Linked DNA regions of Phreatobacter stygius. The protein of the gene in region 1 interacts with the protein of each later gene in a pairwise test. Links are inferred from orthologs where the notes say so. Each region holds a gene or a part of one and is shown in the gene's direction. Other genes may lie near its edges.

Region 1 (7,500 bases):
GCCTCGGTATATTTGTAGTCGCCGAAGCTGCCGCGCGAGGCCGACAGGACCGGTTCTGGAATGACGCCTTTCGGCAGGTTGGCGAGCGGGCCGCCCTTGAACTCGATCAGGAACTTGCGGACGCCCGGAGGCCGCGGCTGGCCGGGCTGGCCGCCGCGGCCGAGCCGGGTCGCGACAACGCGGGCCAGCGGGGTCGGCGTCGGTTCGTCGGCGAGCCAGTGCAGCCGGTAGCGGTATTCGCGTGACGAGCCGGCTGCGGAAGCCTCCTCCGGCACCCACATGGCGACGATATTGTCGTGAATCTCGTCATCGGTCGGCAATTCGACGATCTGAACCGCGCCGCGGCCCCAGTCGCCCAGCGGCTCGACCCAGGCCGAGGGCCGCTTCTCATATTTGACGCCGTCGAGGTAATGCAGGAATTCGCGATCGCGCTGCAGCAGGCCGAAACCGCGCGGACCATGGTCGACGAAGCTCGAGGTCATGGTGCGCGGCGGATTGTTGAGCGGCCGCCAGATGCGCTCGCCGGCGCCGGTCCAGATGGCCAGACCGTCGCTGTCATGCACTTCCGGCCGCCAGTCGGTGGTGCGCGACGTGGTCGTCTCGGAATACCAGTACATCGAGGTCAGGGGGGCGACGCCGAGCTGGGTGACGCGGGCGCGGAAATTGAGCGTCGCTTCGATATCCATGATGACACCCGACGTGCGCCGGCACTGGAACCGGTAGGCGCCGGTGAGCGAGGGGCCGTCGAGCAGGGCATAGAGGGTGACCGGATCGGTCTCCTTCTCGGCGGTCTCGACCCAGAAGGCGACGAAGTCCGGAAACTCCTCCGGTCCGGGGCCCTGGCCGGGCGACAGGGCGATGCCGCGGGCCGACAGGCCAACCTGGCCGAGCTCGCCGACGGCGCGGAAATAGGAGGCGCCGAGCCAGGTCGCCCAGGGCTCGTCCTTCTTCCAGTCGCGCGATCGCGCTTCCTGCAGCCAGAGGCCGGCAAAAGCCGAGGGTTCGGCCGGCAGCTTGGCCGCCGGATGGTCCGGCTGGATGGTGAAATAGCTGTTGTCGTAGAGGATCTCGCGCGCCTGGCCATTGGCCAGGGCGTGCATGCGTACGGTCTTGGGAAAATACTGGCCGACATGCTGGAAGGTCACGGGATAGGCGCCCGGGCCAGTGCCGAACAGCGCAAAATCCTTGTTGAAGCGCAGCTTGCCATGGTTGTCGTAGTCGATCCGCGCGACGATCTCGGGGTTCGGCCGGGGCGGGGCGACATAAGGCTTGCCGGCGCGCTCGCGCGCCATGGCTTTCAGGTCTTCGTAGGAGAAGGCGCGGGCCGGGCCGAATTGCAGGCCGGTCGCGGCACGCGCCTCGCCGGTCAGGACCGGCGCCATGCCGGCGGCGGCGGCAAGGCTCAGGAGGTTTCGGCGGGACAGCGTCTGGACCATGGGTTCACTCGGGCATTCGGCATTCGTCGGCGCGGCGACAGAACCGCAGCGTGTGATGATACGGGTTTTCCGGCGAAACTGCGGCGCCCTTTATGAAAAGCCAAGGCCCGAAGGCGTCATCCGCATTGACTTTTTATGGCGCGTGATGTTCTTCCTAACCTTCACGGCACTTCCGCCGAGGACCCTCTCCGTCAATGGCTTTCGCTGCAACCACGAAAAGCACGAAAACCACGCCGGCCGCCAAAAGCGGCACGGCAGGCTGACGCTTAGTCCTCGCTTCCGGGTGCTCCCCCGACGGGGGAGATGGGCACCACGAAACCTTGAGATAAGGTTTCGATCCCGGGGGAGAGTTGAAAACTCAAGGGCTTCAGATCATGGGTTACAAGGTCGCCGTCGTTGGTGCCACGGGCAATGTGGGCCGCGAAATGCTTGCCATCCTGGCCGAACGCGGGTTCCCGGTCGACGAGGTCGTGCCGCTCGCCTCGCGCCGGTCGATGGGCCAGGAGGTCTCCTTCGGCGACAAGACGCTGAAGGTCCGGGCGCTCGAAAATTACGACTTTTCCGATACCGATATCTGCCTGATGTCGGCGGGTGGCGCGGTGTCGAAGGAATGGTCGCCGAAGATCGGCCAGCAGGGCTGCGTGGTGATCGATAATTCCTCGGCCTTCCGCTACGATTCCGACGTGCCGCTGATCGTGCCGGAAGTGAACGCCGATGCCATTACCGGCTTTTCCAAGCGCAATATCATCGCCAATCCGAACTGCTCGACGGCGCAGCTGGTGGTCGCGTTGAAGCCGCTGCATGACCGCTTCGGCATCAAGCGGGTGGTGGTTTCGACCTATCAGTCGGTGTCGGGCGCCGGCAAGGACGGCATGGACGAGCTCGACCGCCAGACCAAGGGCCTCTACTCCCTCAAGGAGGTCGAGGTGAAGAAGTTCCCGAAGCGCATCGCCTTCAACGTGATCCCCCATATCGACGTGTTCATGGAAGACGGGTCCACCAAGGAAGAGTGGAAGATGACGGTCGAGACCAAGAAGATTCTCGACCCGAAGATCAAGCTGACCGCCACCTGCGTGCGCGTGCCGGTGTTCATTGCCCATTCGGAAGCCGTCAACATCGAGTGCGAGCAGCCGATCCGGGCCGAAGAGGCGCGTGAAATCCTGCGCGCGGCGCCGGGCATCCTGGTGATCGACAAGCAGGAGCCGGGTGGCTACGCCACGCCGCTCGATGCCGCCGGCGAGGACGCAACCTATATTTCGCGCATCCGCGAGGATTCGACGGTCGAGAACGGTCTGGCTTTCTGGTGCGTCTCGGACAATCTGCGCAAGGGCGCGGCCTTGAACGCGGTGCAGATCGCCGAAGTCTTGATCAACCGCAAGCTGATCCAGCCGAAGGCCAAAGCCGCGGCTTGATGCCGCCTGCTCATCCAGACGTCTTGTTGCCAACGGCGGGCCCCAGGCCCGCCGTTGCCGTTTCGGAGGGCGAATGGCGAATAGCGAATGGGGTTGCGCGGTTGGCACGTGCCCCGCTCGGAGCGGTCACCGCCGCTCCCCATTCGCTACTCGCTATTCGCTACCCGCTATTCGCCTTATGCCACCGCATCGCAGCTGAATGTCTTGCCGGGCCGGTCGAGCACCGGCGCGAAGATGCCGGTCGCCTCGTCGAGCACGCTCAACACACCGGTGGCGACACCGAAAAAGGCGCCGTGCAGCTTCAGCTTGCCGCGTTCTTCCAGAATGCGCACGCAGGGGAAGGTGCGCAGGTTCCTGAGCGATGTCGCGACCGAGGCATGTTCGAGCCGGGTCAGGTAGTCGGCCATGGACAAGGCGCCGCGCGGGCCGGCCTCTTCGATCGCGGGTGCGATCATGCCCATCCACTTGCCGATGAAATCGCCCGGCGACAGCGGTTCGGCATCGTCGCTGACGGCAGCCCGGATGCCGCCGCAGCGGCCGTGACCGAGCACCACGATGTCGGAAACGCGCAGCGCCATGACCGCGAATTCGAGGGCGGCGGAGGTGCCGTGATAGTTCTCGTCCGGCGCATAAGGCGGCACCAGGTTGGCGACATTGCGGACGACGAACAGTTCGCCCGGGCCGACGTCGAAGATGACCTCGGGCGAGACGCGGCTGTCGCAGCAGCCGATGACCATGGTCTTCGGGCGCTGGCCGTCTTTTTCGAGTTGCTGGTAGCGCTCGGTTTCGCGCGGGAAACGGCCGTCGAGAAAGGACGCGTAGCCGTCAATCAGGCGGGTTGGCAACATGGGGCACCTCACGGACGCAGATTAGCCCCGTTCAACGCCCTTGCGGCCGCCGGGTCAATCCGCCGTTTGGCACTGCAGCATCAGAGCCAGCCGGGCACCCGGTCGAGCGCGATGATCGCATCGACCTCGACGCGCGGCCTGACGACCGCCCAATCGGCGCCCTTGACCAGCACTTCCGGCGACAGGGCGCGGGTGTTGTAGGTGCCGGCCTGGACGGCGCCATAGGCGCCCGCCGACATGATCGCCAGGAGATCGCCGGCCTTCACCTCGGGCAGCTTGCGGCCGAGCGCCATATAGTCGCCGGTCTCGCAGACCGGCCCGACGACGTCGACCTTCGGGCGGGCCGCGCCGGCAACCGGCTCGACAATCGGCCGGATCTCGTGATGGGCCTCATAAAGGGTCGGGCGGATCAGGTCGTTCATGGCGGCGTCGACCACCACGAAAGTGCGGCCCTCGCCCTCCTTCACATAGAGAACGCGGGTGACCAGGATGCCGGCATTGCCGACGATCAGGCGGCCCGGCTCAAAGATCACCTTGGCGTCGATCGTGGCGGTGTGGCGCTTGACCACCTCGGCATAACGGGCCGGATCGGGCGGCGGCTCGTTGTCGTCCTTGTAGGGAATGCCGAGGCCGCCGCCGACATCGACATGATCGATGCGGTGGCCGTCGGCGCGCAGCGTCCGGACGAAGTCGGTGAGCAGCGCGAAGGCGTCGTCGAACGGCGCGAGATCGGTGATCTGCGACCCGATATGCATGTCGACGCCGGCGATCTTGATGCCGGGCAGCCGGGCCGATCGGGCATAGACCTCGCGCGCCGTCGAGATCGGAATGCCGAACTTGTTCTCGCTCTTGCCGGTGGAGATCTTGGCGTGGGTCCGGGCGTCGACATCCGGATTGACCCGGAACGAAATATGGGCGGTGGTGCCGAGCGAGGTCGCGACCTCGGACAGCTGGATGACCTCCGGCTCGCTTTCGACATTGATGCAGAAGACCCCGGCCTCGAGGGCGGCGCGATGCTCCTCGCGGGTCTTGCCGACGCCGGAGAACATGATCCGCTGGCCCGGCACGCCGGCGGCCAGCGCACGCTTCAATTCGCCGCCCGAGACCACGTCCATGCCGGCGCCGAGGCTCGCCAGGGTCTTGATCACCGCCTGGTTCGAATTGGCCTTCATGGCATAACAGACGAGCGAGTCGAGCCCGGCAAAGGCCTCGGTGAACACCCGGTAGTGGCGCTCCAGCGTCGCCGTCGCATAACAATAGAACGGCGTGCCCACCTCGCCGGCGAGCCGGTCGAGCGCGACATCCTCGGCGTGCATGACGCCGGCGCGGTAGGCAAAATGGTGCATGGCTTACAAGAGCGGATCGAGGATGAAGCGGCCGGACGGCACGAGCGGCCGCTGGCCGACCGGCCGGTTCGGATCATAATTCCGCGTGGCCGGGGCGGTGACCTGGCCGCCCGGCTGGCGTTGCGGCGGATTGGCCGGATCGGCGGCGGTCTCGGTGCGCGGCGGCAGGCTGGGCGGCGTCGGGCCGCCGATCGGCGAGGGCGTCGGGCCCGGCAGTTCGAGATTGCCGCGACGGCCGCAGGCGCCAAGCGCCAGGGCGCCCGAAACGACGAGGACGAGAGCGGTACGGCGGGACGGATAAGCGGTCAATGCGTGGCCTCTCGGGGACGAAGCGGGCGCACCATAACGGATCATTCCCAGGATCGCGAGAGGGGCCGTCAATGCCGGACGAGCCGGGCGGCAAAGAAGCCGTCGAGGCCGGCGAGCGAGGCATCGGCATTGGCCCAGGCCGACGGCAAGGTGCGCAGCATGCCGGCGGCGCCGATGAAAGGGCCAAGGCCCGGAAACTCGTCGGGATCGATCGGATCGAGGCCGATGCGCGGATCGCGGGCGATCAGCGCCGAAATCTGCTGCTCGCCCTCCTCCGGCTCCAGCGAGCAGGTGCAATAGATCGCCTTGCCGCCCGGCTTCAAGAGATCGGCGACCCGGTCGAGCAGGCGGGCCTGCATGCGGGCGAGGCCTTCGACATCGGCCATCGTCTTCAGGTGCATCACGTCGGGATGGCCGCGCACCGTGCCGGTCGCCGTACAGGGCGCATCCAGCAGCACGGCGTCGTAGCTGCCGGTGAGATTCATCGCATCGGCGGTCAGGACGGTGACCGTAAGGCCGAGCCGCTGCATGTTCTGGGTCAGCCGTTCCAGCCGCTTGGCCGAGCGGTCGACGGCAGTGACGACGGCACCGGCGGCGGCGAGCTGGGCGGTCTTGCCGCCGGGTGCGGCACAGAGATCGGCGACCGCAAGGCCTCTGACGTCGCCGAGCAGGCGCGCCGGCAGGGCGGCGGCGGCGTCCTGCACCCACCAGGCGCCATCGTCAAAACCGGCCAGCTCGGTCACCGGGCCGGCACCGCTCAGGCGGACCGAACCGGTCGGCGTCACCCGGCCGGCAAGCCGGGCGGCCCAGGCCTCCGGATCGGCCTTGACGGTCAGATCCAGCGGCGGTTCGATCGATTGGATTTCGGCGATGGCGCGGGTCGCGGCCTCGCCATAGGTGGCGGTCCAGCGTTGCCTCAGCCAGGGCGCGAGATCGTCCAGGGCGTCGAGCTCGGCCAGGATCAATTCCTTGTCGCGGGCAATGCCGCGCAGCACCGCATTGGTCAGGCCGACAAAACCCTTGGCCTTGCGGTCGGCTTCGACCAGGCGCACCGCAACATCGACGGCGGCATAGTCGGGCACGTCGAGAAACAGGATCTGGCAAGCGCCGGTCTGCAGCACGGTCTTGAGCCGGGGCAAGCCGTCGGGCAAACCCTTGGCGAGCCTGCCGCGCAGGATCTTGTCGATCGAACCGAGGCGGCGCAGCGCCGTGGCGGCGATCTTGCGGGCAAGGGCGCGGTCGGCGGCATCGAGGCCGGTCGGTTCGTCCAGCGCCTCGTCGAGCGGCCGGAGCCACAAGGTGACCGTTTCGACCAGCTCGCAGGCACGTCTGCGGGAGGCGAGGCCAGGTGGCGGGGCCGGTTTCCTGGCTGCTGGTCGGAACGGACGCTTGCTCATCCGGTCCGTTTAGGCGGCAAGCCCCGCTGCGGCAAGGGGCCGGCCCGCGGGCTCGCCGACCGCCGCCGGTGGTCGTTCGAACGCGAGCGTATTTCCAGGAGATACACTGCGTTGTTGTAAGATAATCCAAGGTAAAGGTTCTGTGCCGAATTGTGGCGAGGGCGAGCCGGAAACAACCGGGCGAGCCAATTTCGAGAGGCGAAATCCAGAAACTGCCTAGAGTTGAGATTCGCTATGCCATATGAAATTCGTATATAAGTATGTTTACCTATTTTTCTGACGACAAATATAAAACGAGTCTAGTGAGCGGCATTATTCCAATTTAACCATGCATTTAGGATGAATCTCTAATCAAAGCGAGATCGCCGCTGTCCCGGCGCCAAGAAGGATGCATCTCGAATGAAAGTCCCAGTGAAACTGGTGTTGATCGCGACCCTGCTGCTAATGATCGGCGTCTCGGGAATCCAGGGCTGGTCGGCAGTGTCGAAGCTTGCCGCGGTCAATAGCGACGTCAAGGAGATGGCGACGAACTGGCTGCCGAGTGTGCGTACTCTGGGCGTTTTCAAATATCAGGTGGCGCGGGTCCGCGTCGCCGAACTTCGCCTGTCGGGCATGCGCGACGGCGCGCAGGCGGCGGAACTGGAGAAATTCCGCGACCGGATGGTCAACGACATCGCGGCGACCTTCCGGCAGTATGAGACGATGCAGGCCGATGCCACCGAACGTCAGTTGTTCGAGCAGATCAAGGCGAC
Region 2 (5,256 bases), 600 kb from region 1 along the record:
GAGCAGTTCCGACAGCGCCGCCTTTTCCAGGTGACGCAGGCCCGCCGCCGGTTCGTCGAGCAAGAGCAGGTCCGGATCGAGACAGAGCGCGCGGGCGATCTCGACGATGCGCTGCTGGCCGAGCGCCAGCGAGCCGGCCGGCTTGTGCATATGGTCGGCCAGCCCCACCCGGGCGATCTGGCGGGCCGCTTCGCCGATCAGGCGCGTCTCCTCGGCACGGTCGAGCCTGAAAAGGCCACGCATGACGCCGGCCTGGCCGCGCAGGTGCGCGCCGAGCGCGACATTGTCCAGTACCGACATCTCGGGCAGCAGTTTCACATGCTGGAAGCTGCGGGCAATGCCGAGCCCGGCAATGGCCTGCGGGCGCTCGCCGCCGATCGGCCGGCCGGCGAAGACGACGTCGCCGGCGGTGATCGGCAGCACGCCGGTGATCAGGTTGAAGGTCGTGCTCTTGCCCGCGCCATTGGGGCCGATCAGCGCGACGATCTCGCCACGTTTGACCTGGAACGAGACGTCGTTGACCGCCACCAGCCCGCCGAAGGTCTTGCGCGCCGCCGTGACCGCCAGCAGCGGTTCGGCCTTGGCCTTCTGGCGGCCCGGCAAGGGTGCCGCGTCCCGGTCCACCGGGGCTGGCGCACCTTTCGGAAACAGCGCCACGATGCGTGGCCACAGGCCGTCGCGCGCGCCTTGCAGGATGGCGACCAGCAGCACGCCGAACACGATGGTCTCATATTGCGCGGCCGTGCCGAACAGCGCCGGCACGATGCGCTGCAGCGCATCCTTCAGCAGGATGACCAGGGAGGCGCCGACCACCGCGCCCCAGATCTGGCCGGCGCCGCCGACCACCGCCATGAACAGATATTCGATACCGGCATTGATGCCGAACGGGGTCGGGTTCACCGCCCGCTGGACATGGGCGTAGAGCCAACCGGAGAGGCCGGCGAGCAGCGCCGCATAAACGAAGACGATGAGCTTGACCCGCGCCGGCTCGATGCCGAAGGCTTCGGCTGCGACCCGGCCGCCGCGCAGCGCCCGGATCGCCCGGCCGGCGCGTGAATCCAGGAGATTGGTGGTGAGGATCGCCGCCAGCACGACGAACCCCCAGATGACGTAATAGACCGCCTGCGGCTCGATCAGCGACCAGCCGAACAGCGACAGCGGCGGCACGCCGGAGATGCCGTCATGGCGGCCGAGCAGCTCGATCTTGCCGAACAGGTAATAGAGCGAAATGCCCCAGGCGATGGTGCCGAGCGGCAGGAAATGGCCGGAGAGCCGGACCGTGACGAGGCCGAGCACGACGGCGGCCAGTCCGGTGACGGCCAGCGCCACCGGCAGCGCCGCCCAGGGGTTGAAGCCGAATTTGGTGGTCAGCACGGCCGACGTATAGGCGCCGAAACCGCAGAACGCCGCCTGGCCGAACGAGGTCAGGCCGCCGACGCCGGTGAGCAGCACCAGGCCCATGGCGACCAGGGCGGCCAGGCCGATATTGTCGAGCAGCGTGATCCAGAACACCGAAAGGCCCGGAAGCAGCGGAATGACGGCAATGAGCGCGACAAAGAGAAGCAAGCCGAGACGTTGCATGGCCTAGTCCTCCTCGTCGGCATGGGGATTGGTGAACGAGCGCCAGATCAGCACCGGCAGGATCAGCGTGAAGACGATGACCTCCTTCATGTCGCTGGCGAGGAACGAGGCGAGCGCCTCGACCACACCAACCACGATGGCCGCGGCTGCGGTCACGGGATAGCTGACCAGGCCGCCGATGATGGCGGCGACGAAGCCCTTCAGGCCGATCAGGAACCCGGTGTCGTAATAGAGCGTGGTCATCGGCACGATGAGAATGCCGGAGACCGCGCCGATGACCGCGGCGAGCGTGAAGGCGATCCGTCCGGACAGGCCGAGGCGGATGCCGACGAGGCGCGCGCCGATGCGGTTGATGGCGGTGGCGCGCAGCGCCTTGCCGGTCAGCGTCCGGCCGAAGAACAGGTAGAGCGCGACGATCAGCAGGCTGGTGATGGCATAGATGCCGAGGCTCTGGCCGGTTGCCACGATCGGCCCGAGCGGCACCACGGCGCTGGAGATCGGCGGGGCGCGCAGGCCCTCGGCGCCAAAGAAGACCAGGCCCAGGCCGGTCATGGCGAGATGCACGCCGACCGCGGTGATCAGCAGCACCAGCACGGAGGAATCGGCGATCGGCGCAAAGGCGACACGGTAGAGATAAGGCCCGATCGGTGCGATGATGGCGATGGTCAGGATAAGATTGACCGCGGTGCCGGCCTGGCTTGCCACCGCGATGGTGGTCAGGCCGAGAATGGCGAGCGGCAGGATCAGCTTGGACAGGGCTTCGCGGCCGGTGCCGATCAGGTCCAGCGCCTTGCGCCGCGCGACCATTTCAACGAGGAAGGCGGCAATGCCGAAGACCACCACCATGAAGGCGGTGCCCGGCACTTTGCCGGCTTCGAGCAGCGCGAAGGTCATGCCGCCATAAGCGACGAACTCGCCCTGCGGCACGAAGATGACCCGGGTCACCGCGAAGACCAGCACCAGGGCGAGGCCCAGCAGCGCATAGATCGCGCCATTGGTGATGCCGTCCTGCAGCAGGAAAAGCAGAATGGTCGTGTCCATGGTCACGACACCCCCGCGACATGTGTTATGCCGCCGGGCGAGCCTCCGGATCGTCGCCCGGAGCTGGCGCATCGATGATGCGTCGGCATGCTGTCCTCCCTGGTGGCTTTCTTATAAATTGGGTATAGTATATAATCATTCTTGTTGCTAACACAATCGGTCAGATGAGCCCGAAAGCCGAGATGCCTGGACGATCGAAAGCCACGACAAAGCTGCGGCGCGCCCAGGCGGAGCCGGCCGCGCCGGACGACGTGGACGAGGCCCCGCCGGCCGCGCTCGACATGGGGCCGCTGTCCGGCCTGGTCGGTTATGTCTTGCGCCGGGCGCAGCTTTCGGTGTTCGACGATTTCATCAAATGTTTCGCGCCGCTGGGTCTGCGGCCGGCGCAATTCAGCGCGCTGGTGCTGATCGATGCCAATCCTGGCCGCAGCCAGCGCGAGATCGCCGCGGCGCTTGGCATCCAGCGGCCGAACTTCGTCGCCATGATGGATCAGTTCGAGCGGCGTGGGCTCGCCCGCCGCCTGCGCTCCGACACCGACCGGCGCACCCATGCGCTGGTGCTGACCGATGACGGCAAGCGGCTGCTCGGCGAGGCCGAGACGGTGGTGGCGGTTCACGAGGCACGGGTCACCGCCCGATTGGGCGCGAAAGGCCGCGACGCGCTGCTGAATCTGCTCGCCCGTCTCTGACCGGTCAGCCCTGCGACCGTTGACCCCTGCGTTCCGGACGCTTAACTCAGGCGCGACAGTCCATTTCCGCGCGGCGGCGCCGGTTTCGCCCGCGGCCGATCCATTCCAGACGACACGTTCATGGCCATTCGCGACATCATCTCCCTGCCCGACCCACGCCTCAGGCTCGTCAGCGAGCCGGTCGAGCGCATCGACGCCGAGATCAAGAAGCTCGCGGCCGACATGCTCGACACCATGTACGAAGCGCCGGGCATCGGCCTGGCGGCCATCCAGGTCGCCGTGCCGAAGCGCATCTTCACCATCGACCTTGCCCGCAAGGACGAGGAGAAGAAGCCGATCGTGCTGATCAACCCGGAGATCACCTTCACCTCCGAGGACATGGCCGTCTATGAGGAGGGCTGTCTCTCCATCCCCGAATATTACGAGGAGGTGGAGCGGCCGGCGCGCTGCGGCGTGCGTTATCTCGATCTCGAGGGCCGCAGCATCGAGATGATGTGCGAAGGCTTGCTGGCGACCTGCATCCAGCACGAATTCGACCATCTGAACGGCGTCTTGTTCATCGACTACCTGTCGCGCCTGAAGCGCGAGCGGGTGATCAAGAAGTTCACCAAGGCGGCCAAGCGCGAGGCCACCGGGTGAGCCTGCGTGTGGTTTTCATGGGCACGCCCGATTTCGCGGTGCCGACAGTCTCCGAGATCATCGGCCAGGGCCATGACGTGGTCGCCGTCTATACGCGCGCGCCGAAACCGGCCGGCCGCGGCATGGAAGCGACCAGGACGCCGGTGCACGGCCTCGCCGATCGTTTCGGCATTCCGGTGTTCACGCCCAGGACCCTCAGGGATCCGGCCGCCCAGGCGGATTTTTCGAGCCTCGGCGCCGATGTCGCCGTGGTCGTCGCTTATGGCCTGATCCTGCCGCTCGCCGTGCTGGAGGCGCCGGCGCTCGGCTGCCTCAACCTGCACGGCTCGCTGCTGCCGCGCTGGCGCGGCGCGGCCCCGATCCAGCGGGCGATCATGGCCGGCGACACCGAGACCGGCGTCATGGTGATGAAAATGGACGAGGGGCTCGATACCGGCCCGGTCGCCATGGTCGAAAAGATCGCCATTGCGCCCGACATGACCGCCCAGGACCTGCACGACCGGATGAGCGGGCTCGGCGCCGACCTGATGGTCCGGGCGCTCGCGGCGCTTGACCGCGGTTCGCTCAATTTCGTGGCGCAGGCGACAGATGGCGTCACTTATGCCGCCAAGATCGACAAGGCCGAGGCACGGATCGACTGGTCGAGCCCGTCGGACGAGGTCCACAACAAGGTGCGCGGCCTGTCGCCTTTCCCGGGCGCCTGGTTCGAGGCCGATCTCGGCAAGGGCCGCGAACGGGTCAAGGTGCTGCGCTCGGCCCGCGCCGAAGGCTCCGGCGCACCCGGCGAGGTCATCGACGATCAGCTGGCCATTGCCTGCGGAACCGGCGCCATCCGCCTCCTCGAGGTCCAGCGCGCCGGCGCCAAGGCGATGCGGGCCGGCGATTTCCTGCGTGGCGCCAGGCTCGACGCCGGCATCCGGCTCGGCTGATGTCTCGCTACCGGCTGACCATCGAATATGACGGCGGGCCCTATATCGGCTGGCAGATGCAGGGCGCGAGCTTCGGCCGTTCGATCCAAGGCGCGCTGGTCCAGGCGATCGCCGCCTTCTGCGGCGAGGAGGTCAAGGTCTATGGCGCCGGCCGCACCGATACCGGCGTCCATGCGCTCGGCCAGGTGGCCCATATCGATCTCGCCCGCGACTGGCCGAACCGCGTCGTGCGCGACGCCATCAACCGCCATCTGAAGGAAGATGCCATTGCGGTGATCGCGGCCGACAAGATGCCGGACGATTTCGACGCGCGATTTTCGGCGATCCGGCGGCATTATCTCTACCGCATCATCGATCGCCGGCCGCCGCTGACGCTC

The links. Proteins that work in one complex are often made in the same cells at the same time.
Region 2: the proteins of E8M01_RS10865 (region 1) and def interact in binary tests that used the Escherichia coli proteins (3 or more experiments, as listed by UniProt). The link is inferred for Phreatobacter stygius from one-to-one orthologs.

What each region holds. Positions count from the first base shown.
Region 1 is NZ_CP039690.1:2,361,168-2,368,667, reverse strand. The notes cover bases 851-3,829. They hold E8M01_RS10865 (aspartate-semialdehyde dehydrogenase), read left to right. Parts: upstream 851-1,810; coding sequence 1,811-2,848; downstream 2,849-3,829. Other genes in these bases: lysA (diaminopimelate decarboxylase), read right to left, coding at 3,777-3,829; E8M01_RS10860 (carbonic anhydrase), read right to left, coding at 3,025-3,696; E8M01_RS10870 (OpgD/OpgG family glucan biosynthesis protein), read right to left, coding at 851-1,436. Also shown: more of E8M01_RS10870, read right to left, coding at 1-850; more of lysA, read right to left, coding at 3,830-5,042; LPS translocon maturation chaperone LptM, read right to left, coding at 5,046-5,351; E8M01_RS10845 (RsmB/NOP family class I SAM-dependent RNA methyltransferase), read right to left, coding at 5,420-6,748; E8M01_RS10840 (methyl-accepting chemotaxis protein), read left to right, coding at 7,148-7,500.
Region 2 is NZ_CP039690.1:2,966,444-2,971,699, forward strand. The notes cover bases 2,303-5,190. They hold def (peptide deformylase), read left to right. Parts: upstream 2,303-3,431; coding sequence 3,432-3,950; downstream 3,951-5,190. Other genes in these bases: E8M01_RS13735 (branched-chain amino acid ABC transporter permease), read right to left, coding at 2,303-2,622; E8M01_RS13740 (MarR family winged helix-turn-helix transcriptional regulator), read left to right, coding at 2,787-3,311; fmt (methionyl-tRNA formyltransferase), read left to right, coding at 3,953-4,879; truA (tRNA pseudouridine(38-40) synthase TruA), read left to right, coding at 4,879-5,190. Also shown: E8M01_RS13730 (branched-chain amino acid ABC transporter ATP-binding protein/permease), read right to left, coding at 1-1,581; more of E8M01_RS13735, read right to left, coding at 1,585-2,302; more of truA, read left to right, coding at 5,191-5,256. UniProt on the Escherichia coli protein: Removes the formyl group from the N-terminal Met of newly synthesized proteins. Requires at least a dipeptide for an efficient rate of reaction. N-terminal L-methionine is a prerequisite for activity but the enzyme has broad specificity at other positions.